4 regions of the Kitasatospora sp. HPM-01-4 genome follow, and region 1 is predicted to be linked to each of the others. Evidence: riboswitches for the same ligand, from Rfam matches in the RefSeq annotation. Region 1 holds a riboswitch; each other region holds the start of a gene.

What was found. Region 1 has a riboswitch for cobalamin ahead of metE (5-methyltetrahydropteroyltriglutamate--homocysteine S-methyltransferase). Riboswitches for the same ligand answer to the same signal wherever they lie in the genome.
Region 2: another riboswitch for cobalamin. It lies ahead of ACSMTC_RS23420 (ribonucleoside-diphosphate reductase subunit alpha); the one in region 1 lies ahead of metE (5-methyltetrahydropteroyltriglutamate--homocysteine S-methyltransferase).
Region 3: another riboswitch for cobalamin. It lies ahead of cobN (cobaltochelatase subunit CobN); the one in region 1 lies ahead of metE (5-methyltetrahydropteroyltriglutamate--homocysteine S-methyltransferase).
Region 4: another riboswitch for cobalamin. It lies ahead of nicT (Nickel transporter NicT); the one in region 1 lies ahead of metE (5-methyltetrahydropteroyltriglutamate--homocysteine S-methyltransferase).

Annotation. Positions count from the first base shown of each region.
Region 1 is NZ_JBPQGP010000005.1:949,869-955,517, reverse strand. It holds gene ACSMTC_RS03950 (short-chain fatty acyl-CoA regulator family protein) at 1-1,430, opposite strand, end outside; gene metE (5-methyltetrahydropteroyltriglutamate--homocysteine S-methyltransferase) at 1,615-3,930, opposite strand; cobalamin riboswitch at 4,087-4,307, opposite strand; gene ACSMTC_RS03940 (hypothetical protein) at 4,423-4,914, opposite strand; gene ACSMTC_RS03935 (alpha/beta fold hydrolase) at 5,068-5,649, opposite strand, start outside.
Region 2 is NZ_JBPQGP010000005.1:5,370,964-5,376,612, reverse strand. It holds gene ACSMTC_RS23435 (histidine phosphatase family protein) at 1-512, shown strand, start outside; gene ACSMTC_RS23430 (helix-turn-helix domain-containing protein) at 617-1,564, opposite strand; gene ACSMTC_RS23425 (GNAT family N-acetyltransferase) at 2,146-2,640, shown strand; cobalamin riboswitch at 2,694-2,851, shown strand; gene ACSMTC_RS23420 (ribonucleoside-diphosphate reductase subunit alpha) at 3,018-5,417, shown strand; gene ACSMTC_RS23415 (ribonucleotide-diphosphate reductase subunit beta) at 5,450-5,649, shown strand, end outside.
Region 3 is NZ_JBPQGP010000005.1:7,026,932-7,032,580, reverse strand. It holds gene ACSMTC_RS30800 (precorrin-8X methylmutase) at 1-463, opposite strand, end outside; gene ACSMTC_RS30795 (cobalamin biosynthesis protein CobG) at 460-1,698, opposite strand; cobalamin riboswitch at 1,775-1,921, shown strand; gene cobN (cobaltochelatase subunit CobN) at 2,133-5,649, shown strand, end outside.
Region 4 is NZ_JBPQGP010000005.1:737,557-743,205, reverse strand. It holds gene aceB (malate synthase A) at 1-77, opposite strand, end outside; gene aceA (isocitrate lyase) at 183-1,475, opposite strand; gene ACSMTC_RS03085 (short-chain fatty acyl-CoA regulator family protein) at 1,881-3,320, shown strand; gene nicT (Nickel transporter NicT) at 3,388-4,494, opposite strand; cobalamin riboswitch at 4,527-4,739, opposite strand; gene ACSMTC_RS03075 (family 1 encapsulin nanocompartment shell protein) at 4,935-5,649, opposite strand, start outside.

The DNA of each region.
Region 1 (5,649 bases):
CCGTCGACGAGGACCGGGTAGGGCACCCTGGTGCGGCGGTCCGGGTTCACGACGAGCCGCCCGCCGGCCGGTGGGCGCGCTCGCTGGGCGCAGTCCGTGCGCTCGCAGATCCGGCAGCCCAGGCCGATGGGCGTGGCCGCCTGCCGGCCGTCGAGGGCGACGCCCTCGGCGTAGACGAGGCGGTGGGCGTGGCGGAGCTCGCAGCCGAGCGCGACGGCGAACTCGCTGCGTGGCGCACGGTGGCCGAAGCCGCCGTGCGTCACGGTGCGGGCGATCCAGAAGTACCGCTTCCCGTCCGGCATCTCGGCGACCTGGGTGAGGATCCGCCCGGGGGCGGAGAACGCCTCGTAGACCGTCCAGAGCGGGCAGGTGCCGCCGAGGCGGGAGAAGTGGAAGTCGGTCGCGGACTGCCGTTTGGAGATGTTGCCCGCCCGGTCGGCGCGCAGGAAGGAGAACGGCACGCCACGGTGCCCGGTCCGCTGCAGGGTGCTCAACCGGTGGCAGACCGTCTCGAAGCCGACGCCGAAGCGGGCCTGGAGGAGTTCGATGTCGTAGCGCAGCTCCTCGGCGGCGGCGTGGAAGGCGGTGTAGGGCATCAGCAGGGCTCCGGCGAAGTAGTTCGCGAGGCCGATCCTGGCCAGGTCCGCCGCCTGGGGGGAGGTGAGAGAGAGCTGGGCCGCGAAGACCAGCGCGTCGAGCAGCGGCCGGTGCTCCAGCAGGGCCAGCTGGGTGGCGAGCTGGAACGCCCGCTGGCCGTCGGTCAGCCACGGGGAGAGCCGGAGCGTGCCGCTCGCCGCCTCGAACCGCCGCATCTCGGCCCGCTGTTGGTCGGCATCGACCACCCGCACCCCGTGCCGCTCACCGAGTCTGGTCACCAGTGCGGCGGCGATGCGGCCGGCCGTGGTCGCCGCGAGGCAGGACGCGGTGCGTTCGGCCTCCTCGTCCAGGGCGGCTATGTGGTTGTGGTGCGCGTAGAAGAAGTCCCGTACCTCGTCGTGGGGTTCGGCCGTACCCAGTGCCGCGTGGCCACCGGGAGCGCCGAGATCGGCGACCCTGGCGGCCGCCTCCCGATAGCTGCGGTGCAGCGTGATCAGCGCCCTGGCGACGTCGGGATGGTCGCGGCTCACCTCCGCGATCTCCTGGGCCGCGACAGGGGATCCGCATGCCTCGTCGGCGAGGGCGGCGCGCAGGTCGGTGGCGAGCCGTTCCTCGTCGGCCTCGGAGAAGAACTCCGGGTCCACACCGAACACTTCGGTGATCCGCAGCAGCACGGCGGCGGTGAGCGGGCGCTGACTGTGCTCGATCTGGTTGAGATAGCTGGTCGAGATGGACAGCTCCTGCGCCAGCTCGACCTGGTTCATACCGTGCTCGCGGCGCAGCCGGCGCAGTTTGGCGTGGGCGAAGATCTTGCGCCCGGCGGGACGTGCCATGGTGCGACGCACCCCTCTTCTCTTCCCCGGATGGTTGCGAAGGTACCACCGAAGCGGATTCGCAGAATTCGCGGATATGGCGCCGTGAGTGTCGGAAATCCGCAGGTGCGCGCGGGGAGGACGCGAGTGCGAGGGGCGGGCACCGACCTGGTCCCGTGCCCGCCCCTCGGCCCTGCGCGCCGAATCAGCCCGCGAGTTCTTCCCGCAGCCGGCGGGCGGCGCCCACCAGGCTGTCCAGCGAAGCGCGGGTCTCACTCCAGCCGCGGGTCTTCAGACCGCAGTCGGGGTTGACCCACAGGCGCTCGGCCGGGATCGCCGCGAGCCCGGCACGCAGCAGTTCCACGGCCTCGTCCGTGCTCGGAACGCGCGGTGAGTGGATGTCCCAGACGCCCGGGCCGACCTCGCGGGGGTACCCGGTCCCGGCGAGCTCGCCGGCCACCTGCATGTGCGAGCGGGTGGCCTCCAGGGAGATGACGTCCGCGTCGAGCTCGTCGATCGCCGTCATGATCGCGCCGAACTCGGCGTAGCACATGTGGGTGTGGATCTGGGTGTCGGCGCGGACGCCGGAGGTGGCGAGCCGGAACGCCTCGGTGGCCCAGGCCAGGTAGGCGGGGCGGCCGGCGGCGCGCAGCGGCAGGGTCTCGCGCAGGGCCGGCTCGTCCACCTGGATGACGGCGGCGCCGGCGGCCTCCAGGTCGGTGACCTCGTCGCGCAGGGCGAGGGCCACCTGGCGGGCGGTCTCGGCGAGCGGCTGGTCGTCGCGGACGAATGACCAGGCGAGCATGGTGACCGGACCGGTGAGCATGCCCTTCACCGGACGGTCGGTCAGGCTCTGCGCGTAGCGGAACCAGTCGACCGTCATCGGGTGCGGACGGGAGATGTCGCCGGCCAGCACCGGCGGGCGTACGTAGCGGGTTCCGTAGGACTGCACCCAGCCGTGCCGGGTGGCCAGGTAGCCGGTCAGCTGCTCGGCGAAGTACTGGACCATGTCGTTGCGTTCGGGCTCGCCGTGCACCAGCACGTCCAGCCCGGCCTTCTCCTGGAAGGCGATCACCTCGCGCACCTCGGCCTCGATCCGCCCCCGGTAGGCGGTCCGGTCGATCCGACCAGCCGTCAGGTCTGCCCTCGCGAGCCGGAGTTCGGTCGTCTGCGGGAAGGAGCCGATGGTGGTGGTCGGCAGCAGCGGAAGCCCGAGGCGGGCGCGCTGGGCCTCGGTGCGAACGGCGTAGGGCTGGGAGCGGCGGGCGTCGTCCCCGGTGACGGCGGCGGTGCGGGCGCGCACGGCCGGGTCGTGGGTGATCGGCGAGTTGGCGCGGGAGGCCAGGTCGGCCCGGTTGGCGGCCAGGTCGCTGGCGATCGCCCCGGTGCCCTCGCGCAGGGCGCGGGCCAGCAGCGCGGTCTCCGTCGCCTTCTGGCGGGCGAAGGCGAGCCAGCGGGCGATCTGCGGGGCGAGGTCGCGCTCGGCGGTGGCGTCCAGCGGCACGTGCAGCAGCGAGCAGGACGGCGCGACGTCGACATGGCCGGCCAGGCCGAGCAGGGTCGCCAGGGTGGCGAGCGAGGCCTCCAGGTTGTTGATCCAGATGTTGCGGCCGTCGATCACCCCGGCGATCAGGCGCTTGCCGGGCAGCCCGCCGGCCGCGGCGAGGTCGTCCAGGTTGCCGGCGGCGGGGCCGGTGAAGTCCAGCGCGAGGCCGTCGATCGGGGCCTTGGCCAGCACCGGCAGCGCCTCGCCGAGGCGGTCGAAGTAGCTTGCGACGAGCAGCTTCGGCCGGCCGGTGAGGGCGCCGAGCTCGCGGTAGGCGCGGGCGGCGGCGTTCAGCTCGGCCGGGGTGCGGTCCTGCACCAGGGCGGGCTCGTCGAGCTGCACCCATTCGGCCCCGGCGGCGCGCAGGGCGGCGATCAGCTCGGCGTAGACCGGGAGCAGCCGGTCGAGCAGGGTGAGTGGCTGGAAGTCGGCGGCCACCCCGGGCGCCGGCTTGGCGAGCAGCAGGTAGCTGACCGGGCCGACCAGTACCGGGCGGGCGGCGTGGCCGAGGGCGAGCGCCTCGCGCAGCTCGCCGACCTGCTTGCCCGGGTCCGCCGTGAAGGCGGTGTCGGGACCGAGTTCGGGTACCAGGTAGTGGTAGTTGGTGTCGAACCACTTGGTCATCTCCAGCGGCGCGACGTCCTGGGTGCCGCGGGCCATGGCGAAGTAGCCGTCGAGCGGATCGGCGTCGACCGCCGCCCGGTGCCGCTCGGGGATCGCGCCGACGGCGACGGTGGTGTCGAGCACGTGGTCGTAGAGCGAGAAGTCGCCGGTGGGGACCTCCTGGACGCCGGCCTCGGCGAGCTGCGCCCAGTTCTCCCGGCGCAGGTCGGCGGCGGTGGCCCGCAGGGCGGCCGAGGTGACGGTGCCCTTCCAGTACCCCTCGATGGCCTTCTTCAGTTCCCGGTTGCGGCCCTGCCGCGGGTAGCCGTGCGCGGTGGCCCGGGTGGCCACGGCTGCGGACTTCGCTGTCAAGGGACTCTCCTTCGCGAGTCTTTCTCCTCAAGTGCCCGGCGACGGCACGGGAGCGCGAAGGGGTGACGAACCGGACGGACACCCGCACGCGCGCGGCCCCGCCTGGTATGTACGCCGACCCGCCCTCGTGGTCACCGGGACAGCCGCCCGCGATCGGTCGCGCGCGGGCAGCGGGCAGGTCTTCGGACTCGCGGGCACGGCCGCCCGGGAAAGGCGGTCACCTACTGGCCGTCGCTTCCCGGACCCGGATGGGCCCAGTGCGTATGACGGCGGTCGTTCCCACTCACCGCTGCGGGGCAGTCCCGGATTCCCACCGGGTTCCCTCTTACGACGCGCCTACCTGGCGGGCAGGGCGAACCAGCTGCCCGACCAGCTTAGAGCGGAACCGCCGACGGGGAGAACACCGAATCCCCGCAGTCCACTTGCTGAGACGGCATCAGGACCGGTCCCACTTCGGTCAGGCCCGCTGGGGTGAGCCGCTCCTCGGGGAGCTCACCCCAGGCGTGCCTTGAACTTGTCCCTCCAGCGCCGGAGACAGGAGATCGCCAGCCCGACGGTGTTGACGGAGTCCCGGATCTGGTCGCGGGCCTGGTGCCGGCCGACGCGCTCGCTGAGGTGGTCGCGGACTTCGGCGACCAGGTCACCGACCAGGACGAGGACGGTGGCCGTCGTGACCTCCCTGCCGGTCACCGAGGTGATCTCCCAGTGGGCTTCGACGCCCAGTTCCGCCAGGAGGACCAGCAGTATCAGAGCGGCCCAGATGGCCGTCTTCTCCAGGAACGCGACCAGGTTGACGTTCTTCAGCCGCATCGCCAGGCCGGTGCTGGCCAGGAGGACCACACCGGCGGCGATGGCCAGGACCCGCCAAGACTGGTGGGCCATGTCCAGCCCCAGAGCCAGGAGCACCAGGACCCACGCCGTGCCCTGGATCAGTGCACGCTCGGTGTACGCAGGTGCCACGACCTGCTCGTCGACCTGTGCCATGCCATCCCCCTCCGACCGCATGATGAGTGCCCTCGACAGCTGAACGTCGAGCGTCTCGGTATCGCAGCCGCGGTCGGCGTTAGAGGGTTGTCAATCCGGTCGGCAGCACACCGGCGCGCGCCGGTATCGCCACACCCCGGGGCGGCGAGGAGGTCAACGCTTCCAGGGCCGGGCGAACTCGTGCAGTGCCGCGACGGCGGCCGGGGCGAGCATCCGGTCGTTGACCGGGGTGCCGGACGGGTGGAGGTAGTGGTCGAGGCCGTCCAGGGTGCGCAGCCCGGGACCGGTGGTGTGCGCCTGGTCCAGCGCGGCGAGCAGCGGAGGTGTGGTGGCGCAGGGCACGTTGTGGTCGGCGGTGCCGCACATGACGGTCACCCTGGTGCCGGGGCGCAGCCCGCGGGCGGCGTCGGGCGGGTAGACGGCGTCGTCGCTGCGTACGAAACGGGCGTTGTTCGGGCCGAACAGCGCGTTCAGCAGCGTGGCGAGCGGCGGCAGCAGGCTGCTGGTGTCCGCGGGGCGGCCGGCCCGGAAGTCCGCGATCGCGGCGGCGACGCCTGCCTTGTCGGCCTGGGCGACCGCCTCGGTGAACTGGCCGGCTGCCGCGCCCTCGTCGAGCAGGGCATCGAGCTGGAAGCCGAGCAGGTCCAGGAAGCGTTCGTCCTGCGGTGCGACCAGGGCCAGTCCGGCGGGTGCGGGCCGTACGGTGCGTGCGAGCAGGAGCGCCTGCATTCCGCC
Region 2 (5,649 bases), 4.4 Mb from region 1:
TGCCGGCCGCCGACCGCCCCCGCGCCGTCTGGTGCTCGCCCTATGTGCGCACCACCGAGACCGCCCGGATCGCGCTCACCGAGGCCACCGGGCTCGGCGCGGCGCCGGACGGGCTCCCGGTCAGGTACGACGAACGGCTGCGGGACAGAGAGCTCGGCGTCCTGGAGATGCTGACCGCCGCCGCGATCGAGAAGGAGCACCCCGCCGAGGCCGCCCGCCGCCGCAAGATGGGCGAGCTCTACTACCGGCCGCCCGGTGGAGAATCGTTCCTGGACGTCGCGCTGCGGGTGCGCAGCCTGCTGCGCGACCTCTGCGAGGAGGAGGACGGCCGGCCGGTGCTGGTGGTGGCACACGACTGCACGGTCCTGATGCTCCGTTACGTCCTGGACCGCCTCACCGAGCCCCAACTGCTGGAACTGTGCGCGGTGCACAACTGCTCGACCAGCCTCTGGCGCTCCCACTGCGGCCGGCTCCGCGCGGAACACTGGAACTCGGTCGCCCACCTGACCTGATCCGCGCACCGCCGGCTCCCCGGACCGGTGCGCGCCCTCGGGGTACCGGGCGCGAAGGCGCGGCCCGCGCCCGGCGGGCCCGGGGCGAGAGGCTCCGTACTCGGTCAACTCCCGGCAAAAGCACGGCGGTACGCCTGCGGCGTCGTACCGAGCCAGCGGCCGAAGTGGTGCCGGAGGGCGGCCGCGTTGCCGAAGCCGCAGCGGGCGGCGACCGCGTCCACGGACTCGCCGGTGTTCTCCAGCAGGCGCTGGGCCAGCAGCAGGCGCTGGTTGGTGATCCAGCGGTGCGGGGTGGTACCGGTCTCCTGCTGGAAGCGGCGGGCGAAGGTGCGGGGTGACATATGGGCGCGGGCGGCCAGCTGATCGACCGTCAGATCGTGGTCCAGGTGGCGGCTCAGCCAGTCGAGCAGCCCGCCGAGCGAGTCCGCGTCGCGGACCGGCACCGGCCGGTCGACGAACTGCGCCTGCCCGCCCTCCCGGTGCGGGGCGACCACCATCCGCCGGGCGATCCCCCGGGCCACCTCCGCGCCCTGCACCTTGCGGATCAGGTGCAGGCCGGCGTCGATCCCCGCCGCCGTCCCGGCCGAGGTGATCACCGGGTCGTCGTCCACGTAGAGCACGTCGGGCTCGACGGTGGTGAGCGGAAAGCGCCGGGCCATCTCCTCGACGTGCTTCCAGTGCGTGGTGGAGCGGCGCCCGTCCAGCAGCCCGGCGGCACCCAGCAGAAAACTGCCGGTGCAGATCGACAACGCGCGCGCCCCGCGCTCGACCGCGGCGCGCAGTGCTTCGATGAGCTCCGCCGGGTACTCCGCGCGCCGGCCGACCGCGGTGACCACGATCAGGTCCGCCTCGGCCAGCCGCTCGGGCCCGTACGGGACGTCCAGACCGAAGCCGGCGTGGGTGAGGTGCCGCCCCGGGCGGTCGGCGACGAGGGCGAAGTCGTACACCGGCAGCCCGTCGTCACTGCGGTCGATCCCGAACAGCTCGGCGGCGACGCCCAGCTCGAACGGGTGGACCGGCTCCAGCACCACGGCGGCGACGTTCCCCAGCATCCGGCCGGGATGCCGTACGTGCGCCCCCGTCCCGCTCCCTCCCGCCTCGCTCGTCTCCCCGGTCCTTCCACGCGCCCTCGCCCCGCGCGGTTCCGCCCGCGCGGCTCCTCCCCGGACGGCAGGGCCGCTCCCCGGCCTGCCAGGGGTTGGCAGGATTTCGACGCAACCGGTCGTTTCTGCCACTCGTGGCGCCGGCCCGCGCGGACCAGGCTGGAGGCCATGACCCCCGACACCCTCGCGACCTCGCTCGGCCTGATCGGCGCCACCGGCGGCTTCGGACTGCTCGGCTTCCTCATCGGCCGTGAGCTGCCCTGCCCGGGCGACGGCGGGCGGGGCCCAGGAGGCGGTCACGGCGGCGGTCCCGATGGCAGTCACGAAGGCCCCAACCACCCGGCGGCTCCGGTTCTTCCCGACCGCCTGTACGGCACCATGCCGGCCGCCTCCGCCTTCCCGCCGGGGCCGCGGTCCGGCGCCGCCCGCCCCTCGACCGTCCCGCCCGCCGCCTCCACCCGGCCCGCCGCCACCCGACCCGCCACCACCCTGATTGCCGCCGCCGCCCTCCCGTCGGGCACACTGTCCGGATGGGCATCCTCATCCGCCGCGCTCTCGAAGAGGACCTCGAAGCCGCAGGTGACGTCACGGTCGAGGCGTTCGTGGGCGACGGTCACACCTCCCCGGACAGCGGCTACGTCCAGCTCCTCCGGGACGCCGGGCGCCGCAACCAGGAGGCCGAGCTCTTCGTCGCGCTCGACCCGGACAGCCTCCAGGTCCTCGGCTGTGTGACCCTCGCGGTCGGCGGTACCGAGTGGGCCGACATCGCCGAGCCGCACGAGGGCGAGATCCGGATGCTGGCGGTCGGCGCCGCCGCCCGCGGACGCGGTGCCGGCGAGGCCCTGGTCCGTGCCACGATGAACCGCTGCCGGGAGCTGGGACTGGCCGGGATGGCCTTCTCGACCCGCCCGAGAATGAAGGCGGCGCACCGGATCTACGAGCGCCTGGGCTTCGGCCGGACCCCCGAACGGGACTGGGCGCCGGCCCCCGGGACCGACCTCATGGTGTACTCGATCACCTTCTGAGCACCCCTCCCGCACAACCGCAGGGTTGGCCCGGCCGCGACACACGGCACTACATGTGGTGCCGCATCGTCGGACCGCCACAACATGTATGCTCGCTCTCGCTGTCGAAGCAGGGGAACCCGGTGCGAGTCCGGGACTGCCCCGCAGCGGTGAGCGGGCGGCTCTCCAAGCGCCCGCAAGTCCGGTTACCTGCCGACGGCGTGCCACATGGCTTCCCCGCAGATGCCTTGCAGCACCGCAGTACGTCCGGGCCTCGCGGGTGGGCCAGGGGGTAGAGAGCGCGCCGGTTTTCCGGGCGCGCTGTGCCTCCCTGCGCTCACGTCGACCCGGATACGACCCTCATCCGACGCCGCCGCCAGGAGAGAAGCGCCTTGACCATCGCTGCCTCAGTTGCCCTGCCTTCCCAGGGTTCAGCCGCCACCACCCAGACCGACCCCGGTGCGGCACTGCTTCGGCTCCTCACCGACCGCAGCGTTGACCTCCCCCAGGTGGACCCCGGCCACGTCGCCGCCGCCGCGCTGCGCGGCCGCCACGCCGGCTCGGACTTCGCCGAGCTGCGCGGGCTGGCCGTGGAGGCCGCCGCGTCGATGATCGCCGAGGACCCGCAGTACTCGAAGCTGGCGGCCCGCCTGCTCGCCATGGAGATCGCCGACGAGGCGATCAGCCAGGGCGCCATCTCCTTCTCCGCCTCGATCGCCGTCGGCCACACCGAGGGCCTGATCGGCGATGACACCGCCGCCCTGGTCGCCAAGCACGCCGCGGCCTTCGACGCCCTGGTCGACCTGGCCGGCGACGACCGCTTCGAGTACTTCGGCCTGCGCACCGTGCAGTCCCGCTACCTGCTGCGCCACCCGATCACCCGCAAGGTGATCGAGACCCCGCAGCACTTCCTGCTCCGCGTCGCGGCCGGCCTGGCGGTCGGCGACAGCGAGCAGTCGGTGGCCGAGGTGGCCGAGCTGTACCGCCTGATGAGCCGCCTGGAGTACCTGACCTCCTCCCCGACGCTCTTCAACTCCGGCACCAAGCACCCCCAGATGTCCAGCTGCTACCTGCTGGACTCCCCGCTGGACAACCTCGACTCGATCTACAACCGCTACGCGCAGATCGCCCGCCTGTCCAAGCACGCCGGCGGCATCGGCCTCTCCTACAGCCGCATCCGCTCGCGCGGCAGCCTGATCCGGGGCACCAACGGCAAGTCCAACGGCATCGTCCCGTTCCTGCGCACCCTGGACTCCTCGGTCGCCGCGGTCAACCAGGGCGGCCGCCGCAAGGGCGCGGCCTGCGTCTACCTGGAGACCTGGCACGCCGACATCGAGGAGTTCCTGGAGCTCCGCGACAACACCGGCGAGGAGGCCCGCCGGACCCACAACCTCAACCTGGCGCACTGGATCCCGGACGAGTTCATGCGCCGGGTCAACGCCAACGAGGACTGGTCGCTGTTCTCTCCCGCCGACGTCCCCGAGCTGGTGGACCTGTGGGGCGCCGAGTTCGACGCCGCCTACCGCAAGGCCGAGGCCGAGGGCAAGGCCGTCCGCACCGTCCCGGCGCAGACCCTGTACGCCCGGATGATGCGCACCCTGGCCCAGACCGGCAACGGCTGGATGACCTTCAAGGACGCCTCCAACCGCGCCGCCAACCAGACCGCGCTGCCCGGCCGCACGGTGCACTCCTCCAACCTCTGCACCGAGATCCTGGAGGTCACCGACGACTCCGAGACCGCGGTCTGCAACCTGGGCTCGGTCAACCTCGGCGCGCACGTGGCCGACGGCGCCACCGCCGGCGACCTGCTGAACGCGATGGACTGGGAGCGGCTGGACGCCACCGTGCGCACCGCCGTGACCTTCCTGGACCGGGTCATCGACATCAACTTCTACCCGACCACCGAGGCCGGCACCTCCAACTCCCGCTGGCGGCCGGTCGGTCTGGGCGTGATGGGCCTGCAGGACGTCTTCTTCAAGCTCCGGCTGGACTTCGACTCCGCCGAGGCCAAGCAGCTCTCCACGCTGATCGCCGAGCGGATCATGCTCACCGCGTACGAGCGCTCCAGCGAGCTGGCCGAGCAGTTCGGCCGCCACGAGGCGTACGCGGAGACCCGCGCCGCCCGCGGCCAGCTGCACATCGACCACTTCGACGCTGCTCCGCAGTGGACCGAGCGCTGGGACGCGCTGCGCGCCCGGATCGCCGAGACCGGCCTGCGCAACTCCCTGCTGCTCGCCATCGCGCCGACCGCGACCATCGCGTCCATCGCCGGTGTGTACGAGTGCATCGAGCCGCAGGTCTCCAACCTGTTCAAGCGCGAGACCCTCTCCGGCGAGTTCCTCCAGGTCAACCCGTACCTGGTCCGGGAGTTGAAGGAGCTGGGCGTCTGGGACCAGCAGACCCGGGACGCGCTGCGCGAGGCCAACGGCTCGGTCCAGGACTTCAACTGGCTGCCCGCCGAGGTCCGTTCGCTCTACCGCACCGCGTGGGAGCTCCCGCAGCGCGCGCTGATCGACCTGGCCGCCGCCCGCATGCCGTACCTGGACCAGAGCCAGTCGCTGAACCTCTTCATGGCCGCGCCCACCATCGGCAAGCTCAGCTCGATGTACGCGTACGCCTGGAAGGTCGGTCTGAAGACCACCTACTACCTGCGTTCCCGCCCGGCCACCCGGATCGCCCAGGCCGCGACCCGCTCCGCCGCCGTGAACATCCCCTCCCCCACCATGACCGCTGAGGAGCAGGCCGCCGCCATCGCCTGCTCCCTGGAGAACCCCGAGTCCTGCGAGGCTTGCCAGTGAGTACCCCCGCGCCCAGCAACGACGAGCGCAAGATGCTGCTCGACCCCGGCTTCGAGCTGACCCTGCGCCCGATGCGCTACCCGTCGTTCTACGACCGGTACCGGGACGCCATCAAGAACACCTGGACCGTCGAGGAGGTGGACCTGCACTCCGACGTCGCCGACCTCGCCAAGCTGAGCGAGGGCGAGCGGCACCTGATCGGCCGCCTGGTCGCCTTCTTCGCCACCGGTGA
Region 3 (5,649 bases), 6.1 Mb from region 1:
CCGGACGCGGCGCACCGGCCTCGATCATCTCCAGCAGCCGGAACAGCGAGGTCGGCGCGTTGCCGACGGCGACCACCGCGCCCTCCAGGCGGGGCAGCCACAGCTCCATCGCGGCGGCACTCCGGGTGTTGCCCATCTTCCTCGCCAGCTCGGGCACCGAGGGGTCGGAGAGGGTGCAGATCACCTCGTTGTCGGCGGGCAGCCGCTTGCGGGTGACCCCGCTGGCCACCATCGACACGTCGCACAGGATCGGCGCACCGGCGTGCAGCGCGGCGCGCGCGCTCGCGACCACGCCGGGCGACCAGAGCAGGTCCTCGACCAGGTCGGTCATGCCGCACGCGTGGATCATCCGCACGGCGACCTGCGCCACGTCGGCGGGCAGGTGGGCCAGTTCGGCCTCGGCCCGGATGGTGGCAAAGGACTGGCGGTAGATGGCCGCGCCGTCCTTCTCGTACTCGATCACTTGATCCTCCGGGCCTCGGCCACTGCCTCGGCCATCCGCTCTGTCGTCACGTTCACTGACACATCCGCCGGCGCCTTCGCCGAGGCGCCGACGCGGGTCACCCGGTAGCCCTGCCCCGTGGCGAGGACGTCCACCCACTCCCCCGCCGGATGCCCGCACCGCCGCTCGCAACCGGACCAGTGCACGGGCAGTCCGCCCGGGGCGGACCGCCGCGCCGCCGCGTCCAACGCCCGTGCCGCGTCGGCCCGTACGTCGGCCCGCGACCTGGCGCAGCCGGGCAGCCCGGTGCAGGCACTGGCCCGCTCCCAGGCCGAACCGGGGTCGGTACGGAACCCGGCCGCCGCCAGCTCGGGCAGCCGGCCGGCCGCCGCCCCCGGCAGGATGACTCCCCTCCAGGGGGTCAGGCGCAGTTCCCCGGCCGAGGCCGCGGCCAGCAGCCGCCACCGTGCCGCGCCGACCCGGCCGAACCGCAGGCCGACCGAGAGCCCGCCGGGCAGGGCGCCGGGGGCAGGGGCGGCGCCGGGCAGGGCCGGCAGCTCTTCGGTGCCCGGGTCGAGCAGTTCGGGCGCCTCGCGCAGGTGCCAGGCCTTGGTGCCGGTGGCGCGCAGCGCGTGCAGGAACTCCTCGGCGGCGCGGACCGCACCTTCGGCGGCGCGGCCGGGCGGCACCGGGCGGGCGGTGGCGGCGCGGCCGAGGCGCAGCAGGGCGCCGCCGCCGGCGGTTGCGATCAATGTCACATCGGCGTCGAGGGCGGCGACGTCACCGCGCCCGTCGTCCAGGGCGAAGAGGAACTTGCCGGAGAGCCCGGCCGCCGCCTCGCTCGCGCACAGGCGCCGGTCCAGTTCGCGGGCCCAGTCCTGGACGTCGGCGTGGCCGAGGCCGTCCAGCCCCGCGGCCGGGGAGGCGACGATGTTGCGGACCCGCTCATGGGTGTCCGAGGGCAGCAGTCCGGCGGCGCGCAGGCGGCGGCCGAGTTCGAGACCGGAGTCCGAAGGCAGGCCGCGCAGTTGCACGTTGCCGCGCGAGGTGGTCTCCAACTCGCCGTCGCCCAGCTCCTCGGCGGCCTCGGCGAGCGCGATCGCCTGACGGTCCGTCAGCAGTCCGCCGGGTATCCGGATCCGGGCGAGGGAGCCGTCGTCGGCGGTGTGCAGCCGCAGGGCCCCCGGACAGGCGTCCGAACGGTCGCGGTCGGGCGCACCGGGGCCCGGCACGACGGCGTCGGGTGTGGGTGGCATGGCGGCGAGCATACAGATCACCGCTCGGGGTGCACCGTACCGAACAGATCACACTCCCCCCAGGTCAGTCGCAACCCGTACGATGCTCCCGGGCGGCCCGCGCGGGCGGCCTGACGGCATATGCGGAGGAAACCGGTGGAAAACCGGTGCGGTCCCGCCACTGTAACCACGGCTCAACTGGGCCCTGGGAGCCAGGTACTCCCGCCGTCCTCGACCAGCCCGGGGCGCGGACCCCGAGGAAGGCCAGAAGTGATGCGCTCCCGCATGCCCGGGTCCGCCGTGCTCCGCCCGCTGTGTGCCGGGTGTGCCGAGCCGGCGCCGCACGCTCCCACGCCACCCGTTCCCGTGGGCCGGCCGGGCACCCGCCGCACTCCGCCGTCCGCCGAGCACCGCACCGCTCGGCCCACCATCCACCAGGCCGGGAGGCCCACCGCATGATCCTGCTGCTGTCGACCTCCGACACCGATCTCCTCAGCGCCCGCGCCTCGCAGGGCCCGGTGCGCTTCCGCCTCGGGAACCCGGCCCGGCTGACCCCCGAGGAGCTGCCCGCGCTGCTGGAGGGCACCGAGCTGGTGATCGTCCGGCTGCTCGGCGGCCGCCGGGCCTGGCAGGAGGGCCTGGACGCGCTGCTGGCCGGCCCTCGCCCGGTGGTCGTGCTCACGGGTGAACAGGCGCCGGACGCCCAGCTGATGGAGCTGTCCACCGTCCCCGCCGGGATCGCCGCCGAGGCGCACGCCTACCTGGCGCACGGCGGCGCGGCCAACCTGGCCGAGCTCGGCGCCTTCCTCTCCGACACCGTGCTGCTCACCGGCCACGGTTTCGCCCCGCCCGCCTCGGCCCCCGCCTGGGGCCCGCTGGAGCGCACGCCTTCGACCACCGAGGGCCCCCTGATCGCGGTGCTCTACTACCGCGCCCACCACATGAGCGGCAACACCGCCTTCGTCGAGACCCTGTGCCGGGCGATCGAGGACCAGGGCGGCCGTGCGATGCCGCTGTACTGCTCCTCGCTGCGCGGCGCCGAGTCCGAGCTGCTGGCCGAGTTGGGCCGGGCCGACGCGATCGTCACCACGGTGCTGGCCGCCGGCGGCACCCGCCCGGCCGAGGCGCAGGCGGGCGGGGACGAGGAGGCCTGGGACGCGGGCGCGCTCGCCGCGCTCGACCGGCCGATCCTCCAGGCGCTCTGCCTGACCTGGTCGCGGGCCCAGTGGGAGGGCAGCGACGACGGCCTCTCCCCGCTGGACACCGCCACCCAGGTCGCCGTACCCGAGTTCGACGGCCGCCTGATCACCGTCCCGTTCTCCTTCAAGGAGCTGGACGAGGACGGCCTGACCGTCTACGCGGCCGACCCCGAGCGCGCCGCCCGGGTCGCGGGCATCGCGATCCGGCACGCCCGGCTGCGCCATGTCCCGCCCGCCGAGAGGCGGTTGGCGCTGGTGCTGTCCGCGTACCCGACCAAGCACGCCCGGGTCGGCAACGCGGTCGGTCTGGACACCCCGGCCAGCGCGGTCCGGCTGCTGCACCGGCTGCGCGCGGAGGGCATGGACCTCGGTGACGAGCTGCCGGGACTCGACGTCGGCGACGATGCCTCACACGAGGGCGATGCGCTGATCCACGCGCTGATCGCGGCGGGCGGCTACGACCAGGACTGGCTGACGGAGGAGCAGCTCGCCCGCAACCCGGTCCGCATCCCGGCCGCCGACTACCGCCGCTGGTTCGCCGAGCTCCCCGCCGAGCTGCGGGAGCAGGTCGAGGAGCACTGGGGCCCGGCGCCCGGCGAGCTGTACGTGGACCGCAGCCGGAACCCGGACGGCGACATCGTGCTGGCCGCGATCCGCTCCGGCAACCTGCTGGTGCTGATCCAGCCGCCGCGCGGGTTCGGTGAGAACCCGGTCGCCATCTACCACGACCCCGACCTGCCGCCCTCGCACCACTACCTGGCGGCCTACCGCTGGATCGCGGCCGCCCGGGAGGACGGCGGCTTCGGCGCCCACGCGGTGATACACCTCGGCAAGCACGGCAACCTGGAGTGGCTGCCGGGCAAGACGGCCGCGCTGTCGGCCGCCTGCGGTCCGGACGCCGTACTCGGCGACCTCCCGCTGATCTACCCGTTCCTGGTGAACGACCCGGGCGAGGGCACCCAGGCCAAGCGCCGTGCCCACGCCACCCTGGTCGACCACCTGGTCCCGCCGATGGCCCGCGCCGACTCCTACGGCGACATCGCGCGCCTTGAGCAACTGCTCGACGAGCACAGCAACATCGCCGCGATGGACCCGGCCAAGCTGCCCGCGATCCGCGCCCAGATCTGGACCCTGATCCAGGCCGCCCGGCTCGACCACGACCTCGGTCTCCGGGAGCGCCCCGAGGACGACGGCTTCGACGACTTCCTGCTGCACGTCGACGGCTGGCTGTGCGAGGTCAAGGACGCCCAGATCCGGGACGGCCTGCACGTCCTCGGCCAGGCCCCGGTCGGCGAGGACCGGATCAACATCGTGCTCGCCATCCTGCGCGCCCGGCAGATCTGGGGCGGTGTGAACGCTCTGCCCGGCCTGCGCGAGGCGCTCGGCCTGGACGAGGCGGCGCCGACCCTCGGTGCCACCGACGCGGCCGAGGCCCAGGCACGTGCGCTGGTCGAGGCGATGGAGGCCGAGGACTGGGCACCGGAGGCGGTGGAGAAGGTCGCGGCCGGGCACGGCGAGGCGGTCCGCCAGGTGCTGGACTTCGCCGCCCGCCAGGTGGTGCCGCGCCTGATGCGGACCACCGACGAGCTGGACGCCGTGCTGCACGCGCTGAACGGCGGCTTCGTCCCGGCCGGACCGTCCGGCTCCCCGCTGCGCGGACTGGTCAACGTGCTGCCGACCGGCCGCAACTTCTACTCGGTCGACCCCAAGGCCGTCCCCAGCAAGCTGGCCTGGGAGACCGGCCAGGCCCTGGCCGCCTCGCTGATCGAGCGCTACCGGGCGGACAACGACGGCGCCTTCCCGCCCTCGGTCGGCCTCTCGCTCTGGGGCACCAGCGCGATGCGTACGGCGGGCGACGACATCGCCGAGGCCTTCGCCCTGCTCGGCGTCCGCCCGGTCTGGGACGACGCCTCGCGCCGGGTCACCGGTCTCGAGGCGATCAGCCCGCAGGAGCTGGGCCGCCCGCGCATCGACGTGACGCTGCGCATCTCCGGCTTCTTCCGGGACGCCTTCCCGCACGTGGTCGCGCTGCTGGACGACGCCGTCCGCCTGGCCGCCCGGCAGGAGGAGCCGGACGAGGACAACTTCGTCCGCGCCCACGTCCAGGCGGACCTCGCCGAGCACGGCGACGAACGCCGGGCCACGGTCCGGGTGTTCGGCTCCCGGCCGGGTACGTACGGGGCCGGCCTGCTCCAGCTGATCGACAGCCGTGACTGGCGCACCGACGCCGACCTGGCCGAGGTCTACACGGTGTGGGGCGGCTACGCCTACGGCCGCGGTCTCGACGGCCGCCCGGCGCGCGAGGAGATGGAGACCGCGTACCGGCGGATCACCGTCGCCGCCAAGAACACCGACACCCGCGAGCACGACATCGCGGACTCCGACGACTACTTCCAGTACCACGGCGGCATGGTGGCCACCGTCCGCGCGCTCACCGGCAAGGCCCCGACCGCCTACATCGGCGACTCGACCCGGCCCGAGACGGTGCGCACCCGCACCCTCACCGAGGAGGCCGCCCGGGTCTTCCGCGCCCGCGTGGTCAACCCGCGCTGGCTGGAGGCGATGCGCCGGCACGGCTACAAGGGCGCCTTCGAGATGGCCGCCACCGTGGACTACCTGTTCGGCTACGACGCCACCACCGGCGTGGTCGCCGACTGGATGTACGAGCGGCTCACCCAGGAGTACGTGCTCGACCCGACCAACCGCGAGTTCCTCGGCGCGGCCAACCCCTGGGCGCTGCACGGCATCAGCGAGCGACTGCTCGAAGCCGCCG
Region 4 (5,649 bases), 210 kb from region 1:
GCCCCGGGGGTGAGGATCTCCTCGAAGCGGGGCTCGTGTTCGCCGGTGATCCGGACACGGCCGGTGGTGGGTGTCATCACGGTCCTTCGGGGTGGGGCCCGGGGCCTCGCCCCTCAACGAGGCCCCGGGCGGGTGGCGGCGGCCGTGGAGCTCCCCTTTCACGGGGCGGCCGCCGGGTGTGGTCAGTGGAACTGCTCGGCCTCGGTGGAGCCGGCCAGGGCGAGCGTCTCGGCGTTCGGGTTGAGGGCGGTGGAGACCAGGTCGAAGTAGCCGGTACCGACCTCGCGCTGGTGCTTCACGGCGGTGTAGCCGTCCGGGGCGGCCGCGAACTCGGCCTCCTGCAGGTCGACGTAGGCGGTCATGCCGTGCTCGGCGTAGCCGCGCGCGAGCTGGAACATCGAGTGGTTCAGGGAGTGGAAGCCGGCCAGGGTGATGAACTGGAAGCGGTAGCCCATCGCGCCCAGCTCCCGCTGGAACTTGGCGATCTGGTCGTCGTCGAGGGCGGCCTTCCAGTTGAAGGACGGCGAGCAGTTGTAGGCGAGCAGCTTGTCCGGGTACTCGGCCTTGACCGCCTCGGCGAACTCGCGGGCCTGGGCGAGGTCCGGGGTGCCGGTCTCCACCCACAGCAGGTCCGCGTACGGGGCGAAGGCCAGCCCGCGCGAGATCACCGGCGCCATGCCGGGCTCGACCCGGTAGAAGCCCTCGGCGGTGCGCTCACCGGTGCAGAACCGGGCGTCGCGCTCGTCCACGTCGCTGGTCAGCAGGTTGGCCGCGAGCGCGTCGGTACGGGCCACGATCACGGTCGGCACGTCGGCGATGTCGGCGGCCAGCCGGGCGGCATTGAGGGTGCGGATGTGCTGGGCGGTGGGGACGAGCACCTTGCCGCCGAGGTGGCCGCACTTCTTCTCGGAGGCGAGCTGGTCCTCGTAGTGGATGCCGGCCGCACCGGCCGCGATCATGCCCTTGGTCAGCTCGAAGGCGTTCAGCGGGCCGCCGAACCCGGCCTCCGCGTCCGCGACGATCGGCACCAGCCAGTCGGGGCCGTCATTGCCCTCGATGGCGTCGATCTCGTCCGCCCGCAGCAGCGCGTTGTTGATCCGGCGCACCACCTGCGGAACCGAGTTGGCCGGGTACAGGCTCTGGTCCGGGTAGGTCTGCCCGGACTGGTTGGCGTCGGCCGCGACCTGCCAGCCCGACAGGTAGACCGCCTGCAGCCCGGCCTTGACCATCTGCACGGCCTGACCACCGGTCAGCGCGCCGAGCGCGTGGATGTAGTCCTGCTCGTGCAGTTGCCGCCACAGCCGCTCGGCACCGCGCCGGGCCAGGGTGTGCTCCTCGCGGACCGTGCCGGAGAGCCGGACCACCTCCGCCGCGGTGTAGGTGCGCTCCACACCGGCCCACCGTGGATCCGTGGCCCATCGGGCGGCCAGCCGTGCCGCCTGCTCCGCCTGCTGCCGCCGAACCGACTGCGTCATGATCCGCTCCCGGGGATGCTCGTTGACTCGTTGTCTCGCTGACTCGTTGCGAAGGATGTGATGCCACTCGCCTCGCGGATGGTGCGCGGCCGGGTACGCCGGGCGGCGGTGGGGAAACCGCGGGACGTCATCGCCCGGACGGCGAGCCGCCGGGGATGACCGGCCCGGCGGCCCGGCCCTTTCGGAGGTGCTCCGCCCGGCCGCGTCACCGACTCTGGCAGCTTCCTGACGTCCGGTCACCGGTGGACGGGTGCCAACTTCTGCGAACCTTCCGCTGTGAATCCGCGAAGGTTGCGAATGATCGGCTCGGCGGTGTCCGGCTATGCTGCGGGACGACCGGACGGCCCGAAGGCCGGACCCACCCGACGGGCCGGATACGGGCCGGATGTGATCGGAGGCCGTTCGATGGGCAAGACCTTCGCCGGTGCCAGGCTCCGCCGGCTGCGCGAGGACCGCGGACTCAGCCAGGCGGCGCTCGCGCGGATGCTCGACCTGTCACCGAGCTACCTCAACCAGCTGGAGCACGACGCCCGCCCGCTCACCGTCCCGGTACTGCTCCGCCTCACCGAGGCATTCGGCGTCGACGCCGGGTACTTCGCCCCGCCCGACACCGCCCGGCTGACCGCCGAGCTGCGCGAGGGCCTCGGCGGCGAGCTCGCCGCCGGTCGCCTGACCGCCGGTGACCTGGACGACCTCGCCGCCCGCCTGCCCTCGGTCGCCCGGGTGCTGCTGGACCTCCGGCGCAGCCAGCAGGAGACCACCGAACAGCTGGCGGTCCTGGCCGGCGACCGCGGACTCCTCCCGGGTACGGAAGGCACCCGCACCCCGCACGAGGAGGTCCGCGAGTTCTTCTACCGGCGGAGGAACTACATCCACGAACTCGACACCGTGGCCGAAGAGTTGGCCGAAGCCATCGGCCTGCGGCGCGGTGAGGTGCGCAGCGTGCTGGCCGAGCGGCTCGCCACCCGGCACGGCGTACGCCTGGCCACCACCGATGACGACCGCACCGGACCCGACCGGCTGCACCGCTACGACGCCGGTGCCCGGGTGCTGCACCTGTCCTCCCGGCTGCGACCGGGCCAGCAGGCCTTCCGGATGGCCACTCAGCTCGCCTATCTGGAACACGACGGCCTGCTGTCCCAACTCGCCGCCCAGGACGGCCCGGACGGCTCGACCGCCTGGTCCCTGACGCGGATCGGCCTGGCCAACTACTTCGCCGCCGCCCTGGTGCTGCCGTACCGCGTCTTCCATGCCGAGGCCGAGGCGACGCGCTACGACATCGAACGCCTGGCGGACCACTTCGGCGTCGGCTACGAGACCGTCTGCCACCGCCTCAGCACCCTGCAACGGCCCCGCCTGCGCGGGGTGCCGTTCTCCTTCGTCCGGGTCGACCGGGCCGGCAACGTCTCCAAACGGCAGTCCGCGACCGGCTTCCACTTCTCCCGCGCCGGCGGCACCTGTCCGCTGTGGAACGTCTACGAGGCGTTCTCCGCTCCGGGGCGCGTCCACGTCCAGATCGCCGCGATGCCGGACGGGCAGCGCTATCTGTGGACCGCCCGCGCCGTCACCCGCTCACCCGGCGGCTGGGGCAGGCCCGGCAAGACCTTCGCCGTCGGCCTGGGCTGCGAACTGCGCCACGCCGCACGGCTGGTGTACTCCGCGGGCCTCGACCTCACCGAGGAGAGCGCCGCCGCCCCGATCGGCCTCGGCTGCAAGACCTGCGAACGCCCCGCCTGCCCGCAGCGGGCCGCTCCGCCGATCGGCCGCCCGCTCACCGTGGACGAGCACACCAGCACCTTCGTCCCGTACCCGGTCCGCCCGACGACCGGCGACGAGGTGCGGTGACGGCGGGGGAGCGGGTACGCGAAGGGCCCACCCGTGCGCGAGCGCACGGGTGGGCCCGACGGCCTTCTCAGCGGCTGGGCCAGCGGCTCTCGACCTTGGCCAGGCGCCAGTACGCCAGTGCACAGGCCCAGACCACCACGAACAGGCCCACGATGATGAACCCGACGTTGTTCAGGTCGATGCCGGAGATCCAGCCGGTCACCGGATCGGTGAGGTTCAGCTGGTCGTGCAGCACACCGACGAGCTCGATGGTGCCGATCAGGAAGGCGACCGCGATCGACAGGCCGGTGATGGTGAGGTTGTAGTAGACCTTGCGGGCCGGGTTGGAGAACGCCCAGTGGTAGGCGAAGTTCATGAAGGTGCCGTCGAGCGTGTCGAACAGGCTCATCCCCGAGGCGAACAGCAGCGGCAGGCAGAGGATCGCGTACCAGGGCAGCCCGGCGGCGGCACCCGAGCCGGCCATCACCATCAGGGAGACCTCGGTCGCGGTGTCGAAGCCGACGCCGAACAGCAGGCCGATCGGGTACATCTGGCCGGGGCGGCTGATCGACTTGGTCAGCCGGCCCAGGATGCGGTTCATGAAGCCGCGGTTGTCCAGGTGCTTCTCCAGCTCGTGCTCGTCGAACTCGCCGGCCCGCATCGCCTTGAAGACCCGGTAGATCCCGGCCAGGGAGACCAGGTTGAGGGCGGCGATCAGGTAGAGGAAGCTGCCGGAGACGCTGGTGGACACCACCCCCAGCACCTGCTTGGTGCTGGAGTCGTCGCTGGTCAGCGTGGTGACGACATGGGCACCGGTGGCGACCAGGCCGGCCAGTACCACCACGATGGTGGAGTGCCCGAGGGCGAACCAGAAGCCGACCGACACCGGCCGCTTGCCGTCGGCCATCAGCTTGCGGGTGGTGTTGTCGATGGCGGCGATGTGGTCGGCGTCGAAGGCGTGCCGCATGCCCAGGGTGTAGGCGGTGATGCCGAGGCCGAGGCCGAAGACCTGGTTGCCGACGGCGTAGTGGTGCGGGGCGACCATCGCTATCAGGATGCCGAAGGCGGTGACGTGCATGGCGAGGATCACCGCCATCAGTCCGCCGGTGCGGATCCAGTCCTTCCGTTCCCAGCGCAGTGACGGGGCGGCGGTGGCCGCGGCGGGCGCCGGGGCAACGGTTCTGGGCATGGTCATTTCGGGCAGCCTCTCCAGCACCTCGTGGACAGTTCTCAAGCGGTGCCGTGGCCGGTCTCCTGGCTGACGGGTCAAACGCCTCCGCACCCGGCCTTCCCGGACGCACAGCGCCCAGTGACCACCCGCCGGCTCGCGGCGGGACGGTACGGAGACTCCCCGATCACAGTGGCGAGGGCCGCTCCGGACTTCCTGTGACAAGGCACAGGACACCGGTCTTCCCGAACACCACGGCAGCAGTCACCGTAGGGGGCGGGATCACCAGCGCACAAGCCCGCTCAGCTGCGCATGTGTTCGACATCACCGGCGCACGGTAGTGAACCGACGGCGTACTCAGGGCGAGTCGCGGGCCGCGTCGGGGAGTTGACCCGACGCGGCCCGCGACTCGCCAGGTCCTCGGACCCGGGGCGTGCGACCCGGACCTGTCCGGTCGCCGCCGGTCGTCACGCGGTTCCCGGTGCTCCCGACACAAGGGCCACCGCGGCCTCGGCGGTGTGGACCAGGAACGTCAGCGTCTCCTCCAGATACAGCCGGATGGTCCGCTCGTCGTGCGACAGGTAGCCGATCGACACGTCCTGGCCGATGCAGAGTTCGAAGTCGCCGCCCCGGGTGGACAGCAGGAAGGCTCCGTCGATGGCGGGCGCCCAGACGATCTCGCCGTCCAGGAGCCGGGCGAGGTGCTTGATGACCGGGTAGCCGTAGTCGGACGTCTCGCTGACCGCGGTGTACGCGTCGGCGCTCAGCGCCAGCGTGTACGGTTCGCCAACGCCGGCCAGCCGCAGTTCGGTCACGGCCCGGCTGATGCTGTTCGGGTAGTCGCGTGTCTCAACAGGCAGCCTCACGGGCGGATTTGACGAGCTCTCACGGATCCCCGTGATGCCCGCGGCCGGGTAGCCCTCGAACACCGCGCGGTCCTCGGCGAAGGCGATCCGCCGTGCGGCGTCCATCACCGGCTGCCAGTCCGCGTCCTTGGCGCCGCGCGCGACGTCGTCGACCTGCTCGCGGTCGACGGTGAACGGAACGCGCAGCTCCACGATCGGCTGGAAGTGGCGGGTGTGGGCGATGATCCCGTCGGCCGGGGCGTCGGCCGCCTCCAGGTGCCCGGTGCCCACCCCGGCCAGGTGAAGACCGCCTGACGTGGAGACGTCCACGAGCCGG